3 regions of the Streptomyces sp. NPDC048182 genome follow, and region 1 is predicted to be linked to each of the others. Evidence: riboswitches for the same ligand, from Rfam matches in the RefSeq annotation. Region 1 holds a riboswitch; each other region holds the start of a gene.
The links. Region 1 has a riboswitch for cobalamin ahead of ACGFZL_RS10865 (ABC transporter substrate-binding protein). Riboswitches for the same ligand answer to the same signal wherever they lie in the genome.

Region 1 (2,255 bases):
TCAACGCCTACGCCGCCGGCATCGATCCGGCCCGCGTCTCGGCCTCGCGGAACCTCATAGCGAACATCTACTCCTACTGGCAGACGGCCGAGCCCGGCTACTTCGGCCCCTCCGCCAACTTCAACGGCACCGTCTTCGCCGCCCTCGCCCTGCGCGGCGCCAAGACCCAGGCCGGCGCCAACCGCATCCCGCAGACCCTGACCGACCGTCTGGTCACCCGCATCCGCGCCAACCAGCACACGGACGGCGGCTGGACCTACCAGAAGGCCGAGGGCGACCCGACCGCCCTGAACTCCGCGAGCGACGTCGACATGACCGGGGCGGCCATGGCCGCGCTCTGCGTCTCCGGGGTCCCGAACACGGACACCGACGTCGTCCAGGCCAAGAACTTCCTCAAGAGCACCCTGGTCTCCGGCACCGGTGCCTTCAACTCCCTCTACGGCGTCAACACCAGCTCCAACGGCTGGGGCATCGCCGGCCTCAACGCCTGCGGCATCAACCCGCAGACCGGCGACTTCCTCACCGGGGCCGGCAAGACGCCGGTCGACTTCCTCATCGCCAACCAGTACAACCCGGGCGGCGGCTTCAAGTACCAGCCCTCCGACACCAGTCCGTCCGCCTACTCCTCCATCGACGCCCTCCGCGCGGTCGCCGGCGGCGGCTTCACCACCGCCCCGCCGGCCCCGGTCACGCCCGGCGCCCCCAAGTGGGTCGCCCAGTCCGCCTTCACCGCCGGCACCGCGACCAAGCTGGCCCTGACCGTCGACGACGGCGCGGGCAACCTGAAGGTGTGCTCGGTCGCCCTCACCCCCACCGGCACGACGACCACCCTCGGCGACGTCCTCACCGCGGCGGGCGGCGCGGCCACCCCGTCCGGCTGCGTCACCAGCGTGACCCCGGCCTCCGGCACCGGCACCATCACCGCCGTCAACGGCAAGGCGAACAGCGGCTCCAACACCTGGAAGGTCAGCGTCGACGGCTCCGCCTTCGCGGGCGCGGCCCGCAACAAGGTGATCAACGTGGGCGACACGATCGCCCTGCGCTGGGGCGCCTGACGGGCACTCCGGCTCGTCCGTGACAACGTCGGGGCCCTCGTCGCGTGGGCGGTGCGGGCCCCTGAGGGCGCCGATTCGTCCTTCATCTCCACGAACTGCCCCGCGCGTCGCCGTCGACCTGCCCGCGCGCGATCGTCGGCAGCAGCCACCGGGTGACGGGCCCGGATCGCGTGTAGGCCACAATGACCTCATGAGGCGACGGGGACCAGGAAGCCGGTGCGAGTCCGGCGCGGTCCCGCCACTGTGACCGGGAAGCGAACCTCCCGCAGGCCACTGTCCGCGCGCGGACGGGAAGGCCGAGGCGAGCGATGATCCGGGAGCCAGGAGACTGACCCGTCGCCGGTCCAGCGGCAGGGGCGTGGAGACCCCGGAGAGGATCGATGTGACGACGCATGCCCGAACGGACGGCCCGGGGCCCGGCAGGCGCGGTGTCCTGGCCGCCGGCGGCGCGCTGGCGCTCGCCGGAGCCGGCCTGCTCACCGGCTGCGGTGGCGACACCAAGGACGGCGGAGGGAGCGACCGGTTCCGCGCGGCGTTCACCTCCGGAGGCTCGCAGGAGACCCTCGACCCCCACGTCGCCCCGAACTTCGTCGACCAGGCCCGTGCCAAGGCGCTCTACGACACGCTCGGCACGTACGCGGACGACATGTCCGTGCGCGAGCGGCTCGCGGAGTCCTGGGAGAGCGATGCCGCAGGCATCCGATGGCACATACGCCTGCGCCAGGCACGATTCCACGACGGCAGGCCGGTCACCGCGAAGGACGTCCTCTACAGCTATCGCCGTGCCGCGGACCCCGGGACGGGGTCCCCGTCGCAGGTGCTGCTCTCCGCGATCGACTTCACGGCCAGCAGGGCGGACGGCGAGCGCTCCCTCGTCCTGGTGCTGAAGTCGCCGAACTTCGAGTTCCCCACGGTCTTCGCCGGCCCCGGCACAGAGATCATCCCCGACGGCACCACGGACTTCCGCCGGCCCGTGGGCTCCGGACCCTTCACCTTCGTGTCGTTCACCCCGGGCGGAACCGCCCGCTACCGCCGCTGGACGGACCACTGGGACGGCGCCCCGCACATCGCCGAACTGGAGATCGTGCCCGCGAACGAGGAGTCCGCCCGGCTCAACGCGCTGCTGTCCGGGCAGGTGCACTACGGGGCCGACATGTCCGGGGCATCGGTGGAGCGGCTGAAGAAGAGCGGTTCCGTGCG
Region 2 (2,255 bases), on a different contig from region 1:
GGCTCCGCGAAGGAGATCCCCGGCATCGGCGAGATCGGCTACATCGGCCTCACCGCCTTCGCGCTGAACGTCCTGGTCACCGTCGTCCTCACGGTCGTCCTGCGCGCCGTGAAGGCCCCCGACGGCGTTGACGAGACCCAGCCGTCCGACTACACGGCCGACGCGGGCGACCCGGGCGTCGAGACCGAACTGCCGCCGGCCACGGCGGGCACGTCGCACTGAGCGCGCCCGGGGGCGGGCCGTCGGGGAAATCCGGCGGCCCGCCCTCGCGTGTCCGGGGCACACTCGCCCCCATGGACCTCCTCATCCGCCCCGCCGCCCCCACCGAGTACGCCACCCTCGGCGAGATCACCGCGCACGCGTACCTCCAGGACGGCCTGCTCGACTTCGGCGAGGACGACGCCTACCTCGGCGAGCTGCGGGACGTCGCGAAGCGGGCCGCGGACGCCGAGGTGCTGGTCGCGGCGGCCGACGGCCGGGTGCTCGGCGGCGTCGCCTTCGTGCCCTCCGGCGGCCCCATGGCCGACATCGCCGGGCCCGGCGAGGCCGAGATCCGCATGCTCGCCGTCGCCCACGAGGCCCGGGGCCGCGGGGTGGGCGAGGCCCTCGTGCGGGCCTGTGTCGAACGGGCGCGGGCCGTCGAGGGCTGCCGGGGCGTCGTGCTGTCCACCCAGCGGGCCATGCGCGGCGCCCATCGCCTCTACGAGCGCCTCGGCTTCCGCCGCTCACCCGAGCGGGACTGGAACCCGCTGCCGGAGCACCTCGACCTCACGCTGCTCACCTACGAGCTGACGCTCTGAAGCCGACGCCCCCGGGCCGACGCGACACAACATCTGGGGGCGCTCACCCCACCCGGCACAAGATGTATGCTCGTGCTCGCTGTCGCCGCAGGGGAATCCGGTGCGAATCCGGAACTGTCCCGCAACGGTGTACATGGGTGCGTTCGCGCACCATGGCCAGTCCGAGGACCTGCCGACAGTGCGCCCGGCCGCCGGCCGGGAGCCTGACGTCCGGGCCTCGTGGAGTGGGCCGGTGGACGCGCGGCGCCGTGCGCGCCCGTGGCCTCCCCCTGCCCTCCGCCAGGCCCCTGCCGAGCGAGGGAGTGCCCCACGTGACCATCGCGCCAGCCGGTCCGGCCGCAGCGATCGCGGCGACCGAGGAACCCGACGGACCCGGAACCGCCCTGCTGCGGACCCTGACCGGGCTCACCGCGGACCTCCCCGACGCCGACCCCGGCCGGGTCGCCGCCGCCGCGCTGCGCGGCCGGTCCGCCCGCGCGGACGAGGCGGAGCTGCGGGAGCTGGCGACGGAGGCCGCCGCGGGGCTGATCTCCGAGGACCCGGCCTACTCCCGCCTGGCCGCCCGCCTGCTGACCATCGGCATCCGCGCCGAGGCCGCCTCGCAGGGCGTCACGACGTTCACCGAGTCCGTCGCCGTGGGCCATCGCGAGGGCCTGATCGCCGACCGCACCGCCGACTTCGCCCGGCTGCACGCGGCCCGCCTGGACGCCCTCGTCGACCCGGCCGGCGACGACCGCTTCGGCTACTTCGGGCTGCGCACCCTCTACAGCCGCTACCTCCTGCGCCACCCGATCACCCGCAAGGTCATCGAGACGCCGCAGCACTTCCTGCTCCGCGTCGCCGCGGGCCTCGCCGAGGACGACACCGCGCGCGCGGTGGACGAGGTCGCCTCGCTGTACGCGCTGATGAGCCGCCTGGACTACCTCCCGTCCTCCCCCACCCTCTTCAACTCCGGCACCCGGCACCCCCAGATGTCGTCCTGCTACCTCCTGGACTCCCCCAAGGACGAGCTGGACTCCATCTACGACCGCTACCACCAGGTCGCCCGCCTCTCCAAGCACGCCGGCGGCATCGGCCTGCCCTACTCCCGCATCCGCGCCCGCGGTTCGCTGATCCGCGGCACCAACGGGCACTCCAACGGCATCGTCCCGTTCCTGAAGACCCTGGACGCCTCCGTGGCCGCGGTGAACCAGGGCGGCCGGCGCAAGGGCGCCGCCGCGATCTACCTGGAGACCTGGCACTCCGACATCGAGGAGTTCCTGGAGCTGCGGGACAACACCGGCGAGGACGCCCGGCGCACCCACAACCTGAACCTCGCGCACTGGGTGCCGGACGAGTTCATGCGCCGGGTCGGCGACGACGGCACCTGGTCGCTGTTCTCCCCCTCCGACGTGCCCGAGCTGGTCGACCTGTGGGGCGCGGAGTTCGACGCCGCCTACCGCAGGGCCGAGGCCG
Region 3 (2,255 bases), on a different contig from region 1:
CAAGATCCGCACCGGCACCGACGACCAGAAGTTCGGCCTGTCCATCGCCGACGGCTACGCGGCGCACGCCATCGCCCGGATCCTCGACCAGCCGCAGCTCGAACTGACCGGCCTGCACTGCCACCTCGGCTCGCAGATCACCAGCGTCAAGCCGTATCTCGTGGCGGTGCGCCGCCTGGTCGGCCTGATGAGCCGCCTGCACGAGCAGCACGGCCTGGTCCTGCCCGAACTCGACCTGGGCGGCGGCCATGGCATCGCCTACCGGCCCGGCGAGCCGGCCCTGGACCTGACGGCCCTGGCCGGCCGGGTGCGCGCCGAACTCGCCACCGCCTGCGCGGCGGCGGACCTGCCCGTCCCCCGGCTGCTCATCGAGCCCGGCCGGGCCATAGCGGGACCGGCGGGCGTCGCCCTCTACCGGGTCCTGTCCGTGAAGCGCACCGGCGACCACGTGTTCGTGGCCGTCGACGGCGGCATGAGCGACAACCCGCGCCCCGCGCTCTACGGCGTCCGCTACGCCCCCCGCCTGATCGGCCGGCCCGGCGGCGCCGCGCCCGCCCCGGTGACCGTCGTCGGCCGGCACTGCGAGGCGGGCGACGTCCTCGCCGCGGACGTCCCGCTCCCCGCCGACGTGCACCCCGGCGACCTGATCGCCCTGCCCGTGGCCGGCGCCTACCACCTCTCCATGGCCTCCGGCTACAACCTCGTGGGCCGCCCACCGGTCGTCGCCGTCCACAGCGGGACGGCCCGCCTGCTGGTGCGCCGCGAGTCCCTGGCGGACGTCCGCAACCGCGACGTGGGGCTGTGACGTCCCCGCTCCCGGCCGTCCCGCGCGTACCCCCGGCCCCGGAGTCCCGTCCATGTTCCCCCTCCGGCGGGCCCACCCCGTAGGGTGGCCGGTGCAGCTGGTTCGCCCCGTCCGCCAGGCGGGGTGTCGCAAGAGGGAACCCGGTGGGAATCCGGGACTGCCCCGCAGCGGTGAGCGGGAACGACCGCCGTCATACGCACTGGGTCCGACGTATGGGCCCGGGAAGCGACGGCCAGTAGGTGTCCTCCGAGCAGGAGGGCGGGCCCGCGAGTCCGAAGACCTGCCAACTGCCCGCGCGCGGACCGTTCCGTGCGCGGACATCCCGGTGACCTCGAGGGCGGGTCGGCGTACACACCAGGCAGGGCCGCGACGGCTCCGTCCGGTGCGTCGTTCCCTTCGCGTCTCTCGTCCCGTCTCCGGGATCTCAGGGATTCATCTCGCGAAGGAGATCTCCGTGACAGCGAAGTCCGCAGCCGCGGCAGCACAGGCCACCGTGTACGGCTACCCCCGCCAGGGCCCCAACCGGGAACTCAAGAAGGCCATCGAGGGCTACTGGAAGGGCCGCGTCACCGCCGACGCCCTCCACGCCACCGCAGCCGAACTGCGCCGCAACAACCGGCGCCGCCTCGCCGGCGCCGGCGTCCACGAGGTGCCCACCGGCGACTTCTCGTACTACGACCACGTGCTGGACACCACCGTCATGGTCGGCGCGATCCCCGAGCGCCACCGCGCCGCCGTGACCGCCGACGCGACGGACGGCTACTTCGCCATGGCCCGCGGCACCCAGGACGTGGCGCCGCTGGAGATGACCAAGTGGTTCGACACCAACTACCACTACCTCGTCCCCGAGCTGGGCCCCGACACCGTCTTCACAGCCGACTCCACCAAGCAGGTCGCCGAGCTGACGGAGGCCCTCGCCGAGGGCCTGTCCGCCCGGCCCGTCCTGGTCGGCCCCGTCACCTACCTGCTGCTCGCCAAGCCCGCCCCCGGCGTGCCCGCCGACTTCGAGCCGCTCGCCCTCCTCGACCGCCTGCTGCCCGTCTACGCCGAGGTCCTCGCCGACCTGCGCGCGGCCGGCGCCGACTGGGTCCAGCTCGACGAGCCCGCCCTGGTCCAGGACCGCACCCCGGCCGAGCTGAACGCCGCCGAACGCGCCTACCGCGACCTCGGCGCCCGCACCGACCGGCCCAAGCTGCTTGTCGCCTCCTACTTCGACCGGCTCGGCGACGCCCTGCCGGTCCTCGCCAAGGCACCGGTCGACGGCCTGGCGCTCGACTTCACCGAGGCCGCCGCCAACCTGGAAGCCCTGGCGGCCGTCGGCGGACTGCCCGGCAAGCGCCTGGTCGCCGGCGTCGTCAACGGCCGCAACATCTGGATCAACGACCTCCAGAAGTCCCTCGCCACCCTCGGCACCCTCCTCGGCCTCGCCGACCGGGTCGACGTCGCCGCC

Region 2: linked by a shared signal. The riboswitch ahead of ACGFZL_RS23325 (ribonucleoside-diphosphate reductase subunit alpha) and the one ahead of ACGFZL_RS10865 (ABC transporter substrate-binding protein) in region 1 are both predicted to bind cobalamin.
Region 3: linked by a shared signal. The riboswitch ahead of metE (5-methyltetrahydropteroyltriglutamate--homocysteine S-methyltransferase) and the one ahead of ACGFZL_RS10865 (ABC transporter substrate-binding protein) in region 1 are both predicted to bind cobalamin.

What each region holds. Positions count from the first base shown of each region.
Region 1 covers NZ_JBIDAQ010000004.1:464,894-467,148, forward strand. Annotated here, with positions in the region: gene ACGFZL_RS10860 (prenyltransferase/squalene oxidase repeat-containing protein) at 1-1,055, shown strand, start outside; cobalamin riboswitch at 1,260-1,386, shown strand; gene ACGFZL_RS10865 (ABC transporter substrate-binding protein) at 1,438-2,255, shown strand, end outside.
Region 2 covers NZ_JBIDAQ010000012.1:184,949-187,203, forward strand. Annotated here, with positions in the region: gene mctP (monocarboxylate uptake permease MctP) at 1-222, shown strand, start outside; gene ACGFZL_RS23320 (GNAT family N-acetyltransferase) at 294-800, shown strand; cobalamin riboswitch at 850-992, shown strand; gene ACGFZL_RS23325 (ribonucleoside-diphosphate reductase subunit alpha) at 1,112-2,255, shown strand, end outside.
Region 3 covers NZ_JBIDAQ010000005.1:49,382-51,636, forward strand. Annotated here, with positions in the region: gene lysA (diaminopimelate decarboxylase) at 1-805, shown strand, start outside; cobalamin riboswitch at 902-1,094, shown strand; gene metE (5-methyltetrahydropteroyltriglutamate--homocysteine S-methyltransferase) at 1,260-2,255, shown strand, end outside.